Regions from separate parts of the Pseudomonas sp. E102 genome, predicted to be linked through region 2. Evidence: predicted binding sites of a transcription regulator. Region 2 holds the regulator's gene; each other region holds the start of a gene.

Region 1 (5,216 bases), 2.5 Mb from region 2:
CCTCAAAGGGATAGGTGTCACGAAACCACAGGGTTTCGTTGGTGGTCATGGCGTCCACGACCATCTCGCGCAAGCCACTGCGCGGCTGGGTCTGGATACGCTGAACCAACTCGCCCAATGACTTGATGCCCTGTTGTTCCATCAACTTATTGAGACGGCTCGACACCAGGTACTGCTTGTTTTCACCAAGCAAGATGCCACAGGCTTTTTCCAGGAAGACCCGGAACTGTTCGAAATCCAAATTACCCGTAGACAAAATACCGCCTCTTTTCACTGTATTGACTTGCCGGGCGCACAACGCGCCCGACCTTTAGCCTGCTGACTTGATTCGCTCGACGACTCGGGAAGCGAGGTCATCGGGCCGGAACTTGGCCAGGAAGTCATCGGCGCCGACCTTCTTGACCATTGCCTGGTTGAACACCCCAGACAACGAAGTATGCAAGATGATGTGCAGCTTTTGCATGCGCGGGTCGCTGCGGATTTCCGATGTCAGCGTGTAGCCGTCCATCTCCGGCATCTCGATGTCGGAGATCATCATCAGGAACTCCTCTTCCGGCTTCTTGCCTTCGTCGACCAGGTTGCGCAGGTAATCCAGCGCTTGCCGCCCATCGTTCAGCGCAATCACTTCGACGCCGACCGTTTGCAGGCAACGCGTGACCTGCTTACGGGCCACCGAGGAGTCGTCGACGGTCAGCACCCGCAGGGAAACCGCCTTGTGCTGGGTCTCGGCATCTATCACGCCAACGGAAATCGTTTCCGGGGTCGGCGCCACTTCGGCGAGGATTTTCTCCACGTCGATGATTTCCACCAACTGGTTATCGACCCGGGTCACCGCCGTGAGGTAGTGGTCGCGGCCGGTCCCTTTGGGTGGTGGATGGATCTCTTCCCAGTTCATGTTGACGATGCGCTCCACCGATCGCACCAGGAACCCTTGGGTCTTGGTGTTGTACTCGGTGATGATCACAAACGGATTGCTCTGGTCCAGCAGTCGGCCGGAACCGGTCGCCATCGCCAGGTCGAGAATCGGGATGGTCGCTCCCCGGATATTCGCCACACCGCACACGACGGGACTGGATTTCGGCATCAGGGTCAGCTTGGGGCATTGCAGCACCTCGCGAACCTTGAACACGTTGATCCCATACAATTGTCGGCCGTCGAGACGGAACAACAACAGCTCCAGGCGATTCTGACCCACCAGCTGTGTGCGCTGGTTTACCGAATCCATCACTCCCGCCATGCCCTGACTCCTACCTAACGCTAATGTGTCCGACGCGCATTCATCACTAAACGGCACGGGGCTTGCTATTGAACCGGCATGAACGCACAAACGACATTTTCTCGACGCCTGACCACTCACTGCCGCCACTGGCTCGGTGCACTGCTGGCTGCCTGCCTGCTCGCTTCGGGCGGTCCTGCCCTTGGTGCCGCTGCGGTAACCTTGCCTGATCTCCTTATCGGCGTCACTCAGGGCTTTCTTGAGTTCACCGTAGAAGACTATCTGGCAACCAGTCAAACCGAAGGTCGCTACGAGATTGAAGTCAACCAGCTCGACCCGCGCCTGCGGATGCCGATGTGCGACAAGGAATTGACTGCCTCGCTGGAGAGCCCGGCCAGGCCCCTGGGCCGCGTCACGGTGAAGGTTCGTTGCGATAGCGCCGCGCCCTGGACGGTGTTCGTGCCCGCTCAAGTGCGCCTGTACCGGGAAATTGTCACCACCACTCGCCCACTCAAGCGGGCCGGGATCGTCGAGCCGCAGGACGTGGTGCTGCGTGAGCGCGACGTCAGCCAGATCAGCCAGGGTTTCCTGACGTCCGTCGATGAGGCCATTGGGCAGAAACTTGTCCGACCAATGGTCGCCGACCAGGTGGTGACCCAGGTGCATCTGGAACAGGCCGAGGTGGTTCGCAAGGGCGACCAGGTGGTCATCACCGCTCGCAGCGGCACCCTGGCCGTGCGGATGCCCGGCGAGGCCCTGGCCAACGGTGGCATGCGCGAACAGATTCGGGTGAAAAACCTCAATTCCCAACGGGTCATCAAGGCACAGGTGATAGCGCCTGGCCAGGTGGAAGTGGCTATGTAAGAGGCTGTAAGGAGGGTAGACAGGCTGGCGCTTGACCTCGGTGTTCCCTAGACTGTGCCTTGTACGAAGGCAAGCGCGGACGTGCGCTCGTTCATTTGAAAAATGAGCCTAAAGTTTTTTTGGGGATGGCCGAAAACATGGCAAGCGTCCAAATACCCAGAGGTTTTTTACCATGGTCATCGATTTCAATCGTTTAAACAGCTCCTCGCCCCTGACAGGCACTGCGCGCACCAGCGCCAGCAAGGAAACCGTCGAAACCGACAAATCCAAGCCAGCCGACCAGGCCGCCACTGTCAGCAACGGGGAATCGGTACACCTCAGCAATGAGGCTCAACAGTTGCAGAAGGTCACTGACAAGCTGCGCGATCAACCTGTCGTCGACAACGCCCGCGTGGCCGCGTTGAAAGCAGCAATCGCCGATGGCAGCTATCAAGTCGACAGCAACCGTGTAGCCAGCAAGCTGCTCAACTTCGAAGCCCAGCGCTAGGCCCCCGCCTGCGCCAGGCTTTTGGACGCTTAAGACCCAAGGCCAGCCATGCACGACACTCATTTATTGCAACTGATCATCGACGACTTTGCTCCAGCGCAACAATTGTTGGAGCTGTTGCAGACCGAAGCCCTGGCATTGCACGGGCGGGACATGCCCCTGCTGGAAAATATTCTGGCGCAAAAGCAGGCATTGATCATTTTGCTCGACCAGCATGGCCGCAAGCGCAGCGAAATCCTCGCCAGCCTCAACCTGCCCGCCGATAACAGTGGCCTTGAGCAATTGGCCAGCCAATCGTCGATCGGCGATCAGCTGTTGTCGCAAAGCGCCGTGCTCAACGACCTGCTCAACCAGTGCCAGGCCGCCAATGCTCGAAACGGCCAGTCTATCCTGATGCAACAGGCCGCCACCGCCAATCAGTTGCGTATTCTCAATGGCGGCGAAATCCCGACGCTCTATGACGCTCGCGGCTCGACCGCGAAAATGGTCAAGCACCGCCCGCTCAGCCAGGCATGAAGCGAACGATGCCGGAGCACTATCAACGCGCGATACATGCTGGCAAAATGCTGGCTCTTTGTAGTCGTATTTTGCCTGGAGATTGACCCACCGTGTTCAATGCCTCAAACGCGGATGATGCTCCGCAGCCGCCCAAGGTCCTCGCCACCCCTCTGGAAATCTCCGGCAATCTGCGGATGCTGCAAGACAGTCACGACCCGCTGATCATCACCTTCCACGAGCGCAGCCAGCGGTTCCAGAGTTACCTGGTGGATGTCGATCGCGAAACGAACACCATCGCCCTGGACGAAATGATTCCTCGGGACGGTGAACGTTTCCTACTGGCCGGCGAGCCGTTTCGCGTCGAGGGTTTCCATGACGGCGTGCGCATCGCGTGGGAGGGCAACGGCCCATTGACCATTCAGGAATCGAGCGATGGCCGCTGCTATCGCGGCGCCTTGCCTGAAGAAGTGGTTTATCACCAACGCCGCAACGCCTTCCGGGCCGCATTGAAACTGGCGCAACTGGTGAACGTGGAGTTGGGAGGCGACAAGCTCAAATCACCGGTGAATGGCAAGCTGTTGGATATTTCCGCAACCGGCTGCAAGCTGCGCTTCGATGGCGATATCACTGAACGGCTGCAGCTGGGCCAGGTTTACGAGCGCTTCATCGCCGCCCTACCGTTTGGCAGCATGACCGCGCCGGTGGAGCTGCGCTACCTGCATTTCGAAGAGCGGATCAACACCACGTTCGCAGGCGTGCGCTTCCATAACATCAGCGGCCTGGTACAACGCCAGGTGGAACGCTTCGTGTATCAATTGCAGCGTGAAGCCCGTCGGTTCGATAAAGACGATTTCTGATTTCCGGCGCGCTATAAAAACGGGCAATCCCTTTGCAAGGATTGCCCTTTTTTTATGCCGGTCTCAGGGCCTGGCCTGGGTGAAATCGGACGGTGGCAGTTCGTCGTTGGCGCCTTCGGTGACCGGCTCCAATTCAGGTTGAGGCTCGGGCTCGACGTCCGGATTGGGCGAGGCCTGCATCTGCTCCTGCACCACTTGCTCGTCGACCCGCGGATCGAGGCACGCCACCAAGGGTGAACTGGTCATGTTGTCCGGCATGGCCACGTGATGCAGCGGCGCGTCGTCGACCTGGTGCAGGTTGGTGACCGCTTTCGGCCGGATCCGCCATACCAGCAGCAACGCAAACAGGGCAAAAAAGCCATAGAGCATCTGGCTGCCGTACAGCTTCATCAGCACCCCGGCCACCAACGGGCCGATGCTGGCGCCCACGCCGTAGGTCACTAGCAGCATCGCGGTGAGCGACACCCGGCGATCACCCTCGACGTGGTCATTGGAAAACGCGACCGCCAGCGGGTACAGGCAAAACTGCACCAACGAACAGCAGAAACCGGCGATGAACAATACTTCCAGCGGCGCCTTCGACAGGATGGCCAGCGGCAAGGCACACACCACCAGGGCCAGTGCGAAGCAGCGGATCAACAGGGCCCGATCGTAACGATCCGACAGCCAACCCAGCGGCCATTGCACCAGCAGGCCGGCAAAGATGCAGCAGCCCATGAACAAGCCGACCTGCTCGGTACTCAGGCCCTGCTGGGAGGCGTACAGCGGTGCCAGGCCGTAGAAGGAGCCGACGATCAGCCCGGAGCCCAACACCGTGGTCAACGATTGCGGTACGCGCTTGATAAAGAAGCGCGGCTCCATCGGCGCCGGATGCAACGGCGCCGGGTGAATCCGCCGGGTCAATGCCACCGGCACCAGGCACAGGGCGAAACACAACGCCACCAACATCAGCAATTCAAGGCCCAGGGCCGGATGCATGACCAGGATCAGTTGGCCCAGCACCAGCCCCAGGTAGGAAGCAATCATATAGCCGCTGAACACTACCCCGCGTTGCTTGGCATCGGCCTGCTCGTTGAGCCAGCTTTCGATAACCATGTACTGGCACATCATGCCCAGGCCGACAATCATCCGCAGCACGATCCAGGCCGGCAGCCAGTTCACCAGGCCATGGCCCAATACCGCCGCACCGACGATCCCGGCGCAAGCCGAATAGGCGCGAATATGCCCGACGCGGCCAATCAGCCGGTGGCCGATCTTGCCGCCCAGCACCAGGCCGAAATAGTTCGCCGCCATC
Region 2 (5,216 bases):
TTGCAGGTCAGCCGTGACCACGTCGAGGTTCGACACGGCCTTGGACATGGCTTCGTCCTGGCTGTTGAGGCCCAGGCGCACCAGCCGGTTACGCACCAGCACCAGTTCGCCGACCATGTTCATGATCTCATCCAGCCGCGCGGTGTCGACGCGAACGGTGGTCTCGGCTTCGCTCGCCGGTTTTTCGGCGGGCGCGGCAGAAGGCGCGCGAGCCGGGGCTGGCGCCGCTGCGGCGGCAGGCTTCGGGGTTTCCGCTTTCGGTTCCGGCGCCTTGGCGGCCGGCTTCGGCGCGGCCTTGGCGGCGGGTGCAGCCGTGGCGGCAGCGGCAGGCGCGGCGGCGGCCGTGCCGACTTCGCTGAACTTGCCCTTGCCATGCAGCTCGTCGAGCCGCGATTCGAATTCGTGGTCGCTGATCAAGTCGCTTCCGGCTGCCGCTGCCACTGGTTTGGCCGGGGTCGGCGCCGAAGCGATGGCCGAATCCAACGCGTCGACGGCAAAGTTGCCCTTGCCATGCAACTGGTCGAGCAAGGCTTCGAATTCGTCGTCGGTAATGTCGGAGTCATCCCCCGCTGCCTTTGGCGCAGCCGGGGCCGCCGGCGCTACGACCGCATCGGGGGCGAACTGGCCCTTGCCGTGCAGTTGGTCGAGCAGCGATTCGAACTCATCGTCGGTAATTTCATCGCTGGCAGCGGCATCGGCGGCTGGCGCAGCGGGCGCGGCCGGAGCCTCGGCTTCGGCCTTGACGGCGTTCAGCGAGTCCAGCAGCGATTCGAATTCATGATCGGTGATGTCGCCCGATTCTTGCGCAACCGGTTCTTCGACCACAGGCTCGGCAACGGGCATGGCTTCGTCAGCCGACTGCGGCTCGGCCAGGCGCGACAGCGCGGCGAGAAGCTCGGGGGTGGCCGGGGTGATCGGCGAGCGCTCGCGCACTTCGCTGAACATGCTGTTGACCGCATCCAGGGCCTCGAGCACCACGTCCATCAGTTCCGAGTCGACGCGACGCTCACCCTTGCGCAGGATGTCGAACACGTTCTCGGCAATGTGGCAGCACTCCACCAGCTCATTGAGCTGGAGGAAGCCGGCGCCTCCTTTTACAGTGTGGAAACCGCGAAAAATTGCATTGAGCAGATCCGCATCATCAGGTCGGCTTTCCAGCTCGACCAGCTGTTCGGATAGTTGCTCTAGAATCTCGCCGGCCTCAACCAGGAAATCCTGAAGGATCTCTTCATCGGCGCCGAAGCTCATTAATGGCTGCTCCTAAAATAGGGCTAAAACTTAGAATCCAAGGCTGGACAGCAAATCGTCCACATCGTCCTGACCGGACACAACGTCTTCTCTTTTATCGGCATGAATCTGCGGACCTTCACCCTGAGAGAGATGTTTTTGTGGATCTTTTTCGGCAAGCATCGCTTCACGGTCGTGTTCGATACCTGCAAAGCGGTCGACCTGGCTAGCCATCAGCACCAGTTTGAGCAGGTTGCTTTCCACTTCGGTGACCAGCTGGGTCACACGCTTGATCACCTGGCCGGTCAGGTCTTGATAGTCCTGGGCCAGCAGAATGTCGTTGAGGTTGCTGGCCACGGCGCGATTCTCGGCGCTGCTGCGCGCCAGGAAACCGTCAACCCGACGGGCCAGCTCCCGGAACTCCTCGGCGCCGACTTCGCGACGCATGAACCGTCCCCAATCGGTGCTCAACGCCTGGGCTTCCTCGCTCAGGCCGTTGACCAGGGGCGTTGCGCTTTCCACCAGGTCCATGGTGCGGTTCGCTGCGGCTTCGGTCAGCTTGACCACATAACCCAGGCGCTCGGTGGCGTCGGTGATCTGCGAGACTTCCTCGGCCTGCGGCATGTTCGGATCGATCTGGAAATTGACGATCGCGCTGTGCAGTTCACGGGTGAGCTTGCCGACTTCCTGGTACAGACCGCGATCACGGGTCTGGTTGAGCTCATGAATCATTTGAACCGCATCGCCGAAGCGGCCCTTTTCAAGGCTGTCTACCAGTTCGCGGGCATGTTTTTTCAGGGTCGATTCGAAATCGCCCATTGAAGATTCGTTGTCCATAGCTCCCCCGTGGCGCCGTTAACCGATGCGTTCGAAGATTTTTTCGATCTTCTCTTTCAACGCCTGGGCCGTGAAGGGTTTGACCACATAGCCGTTCACACCGGCCTGGGCCGCTTCGATGATCTGCTCGCGCTTGGCTTCGGCAGTGACCATCAGCACCGGGAGGTGCTTGAGTTTTTCGTCGGCGCGCACGTGGCGCAGCAAGTCGATACCGGTCATGCCAGGCATGTTCCAGTCAGTCACCAGAAAGTCGATGCTCCCGCTGTTGAGGACCGGAATGGCGGTTGTGCCATCGTCGGCCTCGACCGTGTTGGTGAACCCGAGGTCACGCAACAGGTTTTTTATGATCCGCCGCATCGTTGAGAAGTCATCAACGATGAGGATTTTCATGTTCTTGTCCAATTCGACCTCCAAGCAGTCTTAAACGCGCCCAGCACCTAGACGCGCCATTTCAATCAATCCGGCACAACACTCGACAACGGTATGGAGCACAACGGATGGAGACTGGCCCGGCATACGCCATGCCAGCCCCGCTCGCAGCGTCCCCACACTGCTCGTCAGCGCGCTCGCCACTCCCCCAAACGCCCCCGCAAGCGGGCCGCGCACTGGCTATGTAACTGGCTGACCCGCGATTCGCTTACCCCCAGGACTTCACCGATTTCCTTGAGGTTCAGCTCTTCGTCGTAGTACAGCGCCAAGACCAGTCGCTCACGCTCCGGCAAATTGGCAATCGCATCCGCCAGGGCGCTCTGGAAACGTTCATCTTCCAGGTCGCGCGACGGCTCCATGTGAGCACTCGCGCCGTCCTCGTGCAGCCCTTCGTGTTCGCCGTCCTGCAACAGGTCGTCGAAACTGAACAGGCGACTGCCCAAGGTATCGTTCAAAATCCCGTAATAATCATCGAGACTCAACTGGAGTTCGGCCGCAACCTCGTGATCTTTAGCGTCTCGCCCGGTTTTCGCTTCAATCGCACGAATCGCGTCGCTGACCATGCGGGTGTTGCGATGCACCGAACGCGGCGCCCAGTCGCCCTTGCGGACCTCATCGAGCATCGCCCCGCGGATACGGATACCGGCGTATGTCTCGAAACTGGCGCCCTTGCTCGCGTCGTATTTGTTCGACACTTCGAGCAGGCCGATCATGCCCGCCTGGATCAAGTCCTCGACCTGGACACTGGCCGGCAAACGCGCCAGCAAGTGGTAGGCGATGCGCTTGACCAGTGGCGCGTAACGCTCGATCAATTCGTACTGGGCGTCCCGTGCCGATTTTTTGTAGAGATGGTTGTAACCGCTGGCTGTCATAACACGGGCCCTGCTGTTTGTTGCACGAGACGCTCGACGAAAAATTCCAGATGCCCACGTGGGTTGGCCGGCAGCGGCCAGGTGTCGACCTTCTGGGCGATCGCCTTGAACGCCAGGGCGCATTTGGAACGAGGAAAAGCTTCATAAACGGCACGTTGCTTCTGGACAGCCTTGCGTACGCTTTCGTCGTAAGGCACTGCGCCGACGTATTGCAGGGCGACGTCCAGGAAGCGATCCGTGACCTTGGTCAACTTGGCGAACAGGTTGCGTCCTTCCTGTGGGCTTTGGGCCATGTTGGCCAGGACGCGAAAGCGGTTCATGCCATAGTCGCGGTTAAGCAGTTTGATCAGCGCGTAGGCGTCGGTGATCGACGTCGGTTCGTCGCAGACCACCAGCAACACTTCCTGGGCGGCGCGCACGAAACTGACCACCGAGTCACCGATACCGGCTGCCGTGTCGATCACCAGCACATCGAGGTTGTCACCGATGTCGCTGAAGGCCTGGATCAGGCCGGCGTGCTGCGCCGGGGTCAGGTGAACCATGCTCTGGGTGCCGGAGGCGGCCGGCACGATGCGAATCCCGCCGGGGCCTTGCAACAGCACGTCGCGCAATTCACAGCGCCCTTCGATCACGTCCGCCAGCGTGCGCTTGGGTGTGAGCCCCAGCAGCACGTCGACGTTCGCCAGGCCCAGGTCGGCGTCCAGCAGCATGACCCGTCGGCCAAGCTCTGCCAGAGCCAGGGACAAGTTCACTGACACGTTAGTCTTCCCGACGCCACCTTTGCCGCCGGTCACCGCGATCACCTGTACGGGATGCATGCTGCCCATGTTCGTTCTTTACCTTGTCTTACTTAGACGGAGGCCACATTACTGGCTGCGCGTTCACATACGGAACAATGCATGGCAGACCATCGATGTAGGTACAAAAAATATTCATGAATACCTCAGCCAACCTGCTTGGTCGGGCTGTGGTAGATATCAGCGAACATGTCAGCCATGGCTTCTTCGCTGGGTTCTTCCTGCATTTGCACACTCACGGCACGACTGACCAGTTGATGACGGCGCGGCAGATGCAAATCATCCGGGATCCGCGGCCCGTCGGTCAGGTAGGCCACCGGTAGTTCATGACCGATCGCCAGGCTCAACACCTCGCCCAGGCTTGCCGTTTCGTCCAGCTTAGTCAGGATGCAGCCGGCCAGCCCGCAGCGTTTGTAACTGTGGTATGCGGCGGTTAGAACCTGTTTCTGGCTGGTGGTTGCCAACACGAGATAATTTTTTGACTTGATGCCACGCCCGGCCAGGCTTTCCAGCTGCATGCGCAGGGCCGGATCGCTGGCTTGCAGGCCGGCGGTGTCGATCAGTACGACGCGCTTGCGCATCAGCGGTTCCAGCGCCTGGGCCAGGGACTGGCCCGGATCCACATGGGTCACCGACACATTGAGGATCCGGCCCAAGGTCTTGAGTTGCTCCTGGGCACCGATGCGGAAACTGTCCATGCTCACCAGGGCGATACTCTGGGCGCCGTACTTGAGTACATAACGGGCCGCGAGCTTGGCCAGAGTGGTGGTCTTGCCCATGCCGGCCGGGCCGACCATGGCGATTACTCCGCCCTCTTCCAGTGGCTCGACTTCCGGCGTGGCGATCATCCGCGCCAGGTGCGCAAGCAGCATGCGCCAGGCCTGGCGAGGCTCGTCGATGTCGCTGATCAATGCCAGCAGGTCGCGCGCCAGCGGGCCGGACAGGCCAATGCGTTGCAGGCGACGCCACAGGTTGGCCTGGGCCGGACGGCTGCCTTGCAGTTGGTTCCAGGCCAGCGAGCCGAGCTGGACTTCCATCAGCTCGCGCAGGCTGT
Region 3 (5,216 bases), 2.3 Mb from region 2:
CGGCCAGTTCCTTGAGCGTGGAGACGTCAAGGTTGCGGTAATGGAAATAGCTTTCCAGGGATTTCATGTGGGTGTACAGGAAGCGACGGTCCTGGCAGATGCTGTTGCCGCAGATCGGCGACTTGCCCCTCGGCACCCATTGCTCGAGGAAAGAGATGGTCTGGGCTTCAGCCTCGGCCATGCTGATCTTGCTCTCGCGCACCCGTTGGGTCAGGCCCGAGCCGCCGTGTTGGCGGGTGTTCCACTCGTCCATGCCGGCCAGGATCTCGTCACTGTGATGGATCGCGATCACCGGCCCTTCGGCCAAGGTATTGAGATCGCTGTCGGTGACGATGGTGGCCATTTCGATGATGACGTCGGTGTCAGGGTTCAGACCGGTCATTTCCAGGTCGATCCAGATCAGGTTCTGCGGGTTTTGCAGGTTTTGCATGGGGGAGCTCCTCGGCTTAGCTGCGCAGTTTAGCTTAGGCAGCCCCTTGGGCGTGCTAAACTCGCCGCCGTTTTAAACCAATCGATGTATTTCTTCATACGGAACACCCATGGCCAAACGCCAACTCAATCGTCGTCAGAACTGGCGCATCGAAAAGATCCAGGGCGAGCGTGCCGCCCGTGCCGCCAAGCGCGAATCCAGCGCTGTCGAAGCCTTGGAAGGCGGCGACCTGGGCCCCGAGCAGACCGGCCTGGTGATCGCTCACTTCGGTGTGCAGGTCGAGGTCGAGGCCCAGGAAGGCGAACTGGCCGGCCAGGTGTTCCGCTGCCACCTGCGCGCCAACCTGCCAGCGCTGGTGACCGGCGACCAAGTGGTCTGGCGTGCCGGCAACCAGGGCATCGGCGTGATCGTCGCGCAACTGCCCCGGCACACCGAGCTGTGCCGTCCCGACAGCCGGGGCCAACTCAAGCCAGTGGCCGCCAACGTCGACATGATCGTCATCGTGTTCGCTCCGTTGCCCGAGCCCCACGCCAACCTGATCGACCGTTACCTGGTAGCGGCCGAACACGCCGGCATCCGTCCGCTGCTGCTGCTCAACAAGTTCGACCTGATCGATGAGCACAACGCCCCGGCGCTGAACGCACTGCTGTCGGTCTATCGGGACCTGGGTTACCCAGTGTTGGAGGTCTCGGCCCATCACGGCAACGGCATGGAACAATTGCAGCGGCAACTGGACGGACGCATCAGCGTGTTCGTCGGCCAGTCCGGCGTCGGCAAGTCTTCGTTGGTCAACAGCCTGCTGCCGGAGGTCGAGACCCGCGTCGGGCCGTTGTCCGAGCTGTCCGGCCAGGGCACACACACCACAACCACCGCGCGGCTGTTCCACTTTCCCGGCGGCGGCGAACTGATCGACTCGCCGGGCATCCGCGAATTCGGCCTGGGCCACGTCAGCCGGGCGGATGTCGAAGCCGGCTTCATCGAATTCAACGAGCTGATCGGCACCTGCCGCTTCCGCGACTGCAAGCATGATCGCGAACCCGGGTGCGCCTTGCTCAAGGCACTGGAAGAAGGCCGCGTGCACCAGCAACGTATGAACAGTTACCGCTCGATCATTGCCAGCCTGCCGGAAAGCAGTTACTGACAGCTGATCACTATGGTGACGAGTCTCAAGTAAACCGATACCCACAAAAAAGCCGACAATGATGTCGGCTTTTTTGTGGATCACTGCGCCGGCGGCTCGGCCGGTTTCGGTGCGGCGTCGTCGAACAGGTTCAGGCGTTCGCGCAACTCGTGGGCCGGCACCGGCTGCTGGTCCGCCGGCAAGGCGTTCGGATCGACCGCTGCACCTGGCGCGGCCGGTGGCACCGACACTTCACCTGGCGCGCCCTCGCCTTGGGCCGAATCGGGCACCGAACCGGGCACCGAATCGGGCACCGAATCGTCTGCTTGTGAACCCTCGATGGCTTTTTGGGCCTTCTTGGTCAACACCACGATATCGATACGCCGGTTGACCGGATTGAAAGGGTCTTGGCGATCGAACAGTGCCGAAGACGCATAACCGACCACCCGCGCCACTTGCTCATCCGGATAGCTGCCCGCCACCAGGGCGCGACGTGCCGCGTTGGCGCGGTTGGCCGAGAGTTCCCAGTTACCGAAATCGCCTTTGCCCACGTACGGCTTGGCATCGGTATGGCCGCTGATACTGATCTTGTTCGGCACCGCCTTGATGGTGTCGGCCATGGCCAGCAGGATGTCTTCGAAATACGGCTTGAGCCGCGCGCTGCCAGAGTCGAACATCGGCCGGTTGTCGGCGTCCATGATCTGGATGCGCAGGCCGTTCGGCGTGATCTCGAACAGGATCTGGTCCTTGAACTTCTGCAATTCGGGATTTTCTTCGACCTTGTTCTGCAACTCTTGCAGGAGCAATTCCAGACGCTCGCGCTCGACCTGCTCGGCCATGCCCTCGGCCTCATTGGCGTCGACGGTCGCCTTGTCGGGCTGGGGCTGGGACTTGACCTCGGGGTTGAGGGTATTTTCCGGTGCCAGGACAGGCGAGCCGCCCAGATCGATGATGTACGGCGTGCCGCTCTCGGAAAAACCCACCGGGTCCTTGAAGTAACCGGCGATCGCGATCTTCTGTTCCGGCGTCGCCGTGGACAGCAGCCACAGCACCAGGAAGAACGCCATCATCGCCGTGGCAAAGTCAGCGAAAGCGATTTTCCAGGCGCCGCCGTGATGCCCGCCAGCTATACGCTTGACGCGCTTGACGATGATCGGTTGGTTATTCTCCATAACGAGTGCTCTGCTTCACAAATACTGTTCCATTTTGACGGTGCCTGTTGCTGCCATACTGTATTGCCGCTCCTCGCCATAGCGGGCTATGACTCGTCGCGGCGCCTTGTCTGGCAGCAACAGTCACTCGCCAAAAAAGGAACGTATCTGCAAAGCAGAGCACTATCGACCGCGAACCGCTTGTTCCAGCTCGGCAAAGCTTGGACGGTGCGCCGGGTACAGGACCTTGCGGCCGAACTCCACCGCCAGGGACGGTGGCATGCCCGAGGCCGAGGCCACCAGGGAAGCCTTGATGGCTTCATAGACATTGAGTTCTTCCTTGGCGTCATGGGCCAGGGAGTGGGCCAGCGGGCCGAAGAAACCATACGCGGCCAAAATACCGAAGAAGGTACCCACCAGTGCCGCACCCACGTGCAGGCCGATGGAAGCCTGGTCGCCTTCACCCAGGGACGCCATGGTCACCACGATACCCAATACCGCCGCAACGATACCGAAGCCGGGCATGCCGTCGGCGATGCCGTTGACTGCGTGGGATGGGTGCTCCAGGTCTTCCTTGAGGCTGTACAGCTCCATGTCGAACAAGCCTTCCAGCTCATGGGGCGCCATGTTGCCGGACGACATGATGCGCAGGTAATCGCAGATGAACGCGGTCATGCGCTCGTCTTTCAGCACCGAAGGGTACTTGGCGAAGATCGGGCTGGCGGCGGCGTCTTCGATGTCGCCCTCGATCGCCATCATGCCTTCGCGGCGGCTCTTGTTGAGGATCTCGTAGACCAGCCCCAGCACCTCAAGATAGAAGGTGTGGCTGAAGCGCGAGCCGAACATGCTCAAGGATTTCTTGAGCACATGCATGGTCATATAGCCAGGGTTCGCCTGGAGGAATGCGCCAAGAGCCGCACCGCCGATGATCATCACCTCGAACGGTTGGATCAGCGCAGCGATCTTGCCATGGGAAAGCACGTATCCGCCGAGCACGCTCGCGAACACGACAATGATGCCGATAATTTTAGCCATAGATAGAAAGTACTTATTTAAGTCGGGTTCAAGGTCATATTCGGAAGCTGAAAAATCTCTTCTTCTACTTATCGGCAAAACTGCGCCAGACTATAGCCAGTTCCGGCGAAAAGCCAATTTGCCCCGTTCCGGGCGTAGATACCTCATGCGAAGATCACGTCCAACCATGGCTAACGAAACGAACGTTCCAACTCCAAGACCGACCACGATCGAAGGCTGGGTAAAGCTGCTCGAAGGCGTCCATTTACCGGTGCCCCAGGCCAGTCATGACCTGGTCTGCAAGGCCATTTCCGACAGCCGCCGCTCGTTGCGCGACATCGCCGAATTGATGCAGGACAGCCCCGCGCTGGCCCTGAGCGTCATCCGCGAAGCCAACCATCACACCCACGGCAGCCTGGCGGAGCCGGCTGAGAACCTCGAAGTGGCGATCAACCGCCTCGGCCTCAAGCGCACCGAGGAATTGCTCGCGCGCCTGCCTTCGCTACCGGCGCACCAGATACCGGTCGCCCTGCGCCAGTTGCAATTGATCAGCCAGCACGCCACACAACAGGCCAATGGTTTTTTCGCCAGCCGCCTGGCGCGGCTGTGGCAGGACATCCACTGGGGCAGCCTGTTGTTCCTGTCGCCGCTCTGGCCCTTGGCCCTGACCCATCCACGCCTGCTGGCGGAATGGGAGCTGCGGGTCGTCCATAAACGCCAGCCGGCCAGACAGGTCGAGCGCGAACTGTTCGGCGTCAGCCTGCTGAACATCTGCCTCGCGTTGGTGGAGGCGTGGCGCCTGCCCATCTGGGTGGCGCAAGGCTATCGCCTGCTGCTGAATGAACGCCGCGAACTGATGAAAGTGCTGCGCATCGCCCGCGACAGCGAACATCCGCTACGCCAGCAAAATCGCCTAGACGACGACCCGACGCTGCGGCGCTGGCTCAATCAACCCGCCAATACAGTGCTGCTGGCCAATGGTCTGGCACTGTCGGCGCAAGAGGCCTGGGAAAGCCCGCACAGCGCTCGCTGGCAATACCTCACCAGCCTGTATCTACAGATGCAGATGGACGAACTTCAGCAGCAACTGCACCAACAAGCCGCCAACAGTGCTCGCCAGCACACCATGCCGGACCTCTGGCACCCCGCCGTGGCACTGATCTGGCCCCTGGGCAGCCGCCGCGTGCATCCCGGCTTGTTGCCCTCCGCCCCGCCCAGCGCCCAGGACCTGTCCCAATGGCGCAAGCAATGCGCCGCGCTGCTGGTGGAACCGAGCCCTTTCAGCAACGCCATGCACCTGACCACTTCGGCGCGAGATACCCTGGTGGCGTGCGGCATGCGCCGGGTGATGATTTTAATGCCCGATCGCAGCCAGACCAGTGTTCGTGTACATCAGACCGCCGGCCTGCCCAAGGAAGCAGCGGCGATGAGCTTCTCCATCAGCCAAAGCAAGGTCTTGCAGCGGCTACTGGCTCAACAGGCCCAGGTTCGCCTGACTCCA

What was found. Region 2 encodes FliA, which starts transcription of late flagellar genes. Its sites were predicted from a motif close to CTAAAGTTTNNNNNNNNNNNGCCGNTAA; they were not measured.
Region 1: the regulator FliA is predicted to act here: its motif matches at 2,189-2,216, upstream of flgM (flagellar biosynthesis anti-sigma factor FlgM).
Region 3: the regulator FliA is predicted to act here: its motif matches at 3,805-3,832, upstream of motA (flagellar motor stator protein MotA).

What each region holds. Positions count from the first base shown of each region.
Region 1 covers NZ_CP084025.1:3,463,388-3,468,603, forward strand. Annotated here, with positions in the region: gene cheR (protein-glutamate O-methyltransferase CheR) at 1-256, opposite strand, end outside; gene DOCECA_RS15820 (chemotaxis protein CheV) at 311-1,237, opposite strand; gene flgA (flagellar basal body P-ring formation chaperone FlgA) at 1,316-2,080, shown strand; gene flgM (flagellar biosynthesis anti-sigma factor FlgM) at 2,253-2,567, shown strand; gene DOCECA_RS15835 (flagella synthesis protein FlgN) at 2,616-3,083, shown strand; gene DOCECA_RS15840 (flagellar brake protein) at 3,176-3,922, shown strand; gene DOCECA_RS15845 (MFS transporter) at 3,986-5,216, opposite strand, start outside.
Region 2 covers NZ_CP084025.1:916,546-921,761, reverse strand. Annotated here, with positions in the region: gene DOCECA_RS04390 (chemotaxis protein CheA) at 1-1,248, opposite strand, end outside; gene DOCECA_RS04385 (protein phosphatase CheZ) at 1,279-2,064, opposite strand; gene DOCECA_RS04380 (chemotaxis response regulator CheY) at 2,083-2,454, opposite strand; gene fliA (RNA polymerase sigma factor FliA) at 2,622-3,365, opposite strand; gene fleN (flagellar synthesis regulator FleN) at 3,362-4,192, opposite strand; gene flhF (flagellar biosynthesis protein FlhF) at 4,309-5,216, opposite strand, start outside.
Region 3 covers NZ_CP084025.1:4,338,890-4,344,105, forward strand. Annotated here, with positions in the region: gene orn (oligoribonuclease) at 1-421, opposite strand, end outside; gene rsgA (small ribosomal subunit biogenesis GTPase RsgA) at 540-1,571, shown strand; gene motB (flagellar motor protein MotB) at 1,652-2,722, opposite strand; gene motA (flagellar motor stator protein MotA) at 2,885-3,736, opposite strand; gene DOCECA_RS19735 (HDOD domain-containing protein) at 3,903-5,216, shown strand, end outside.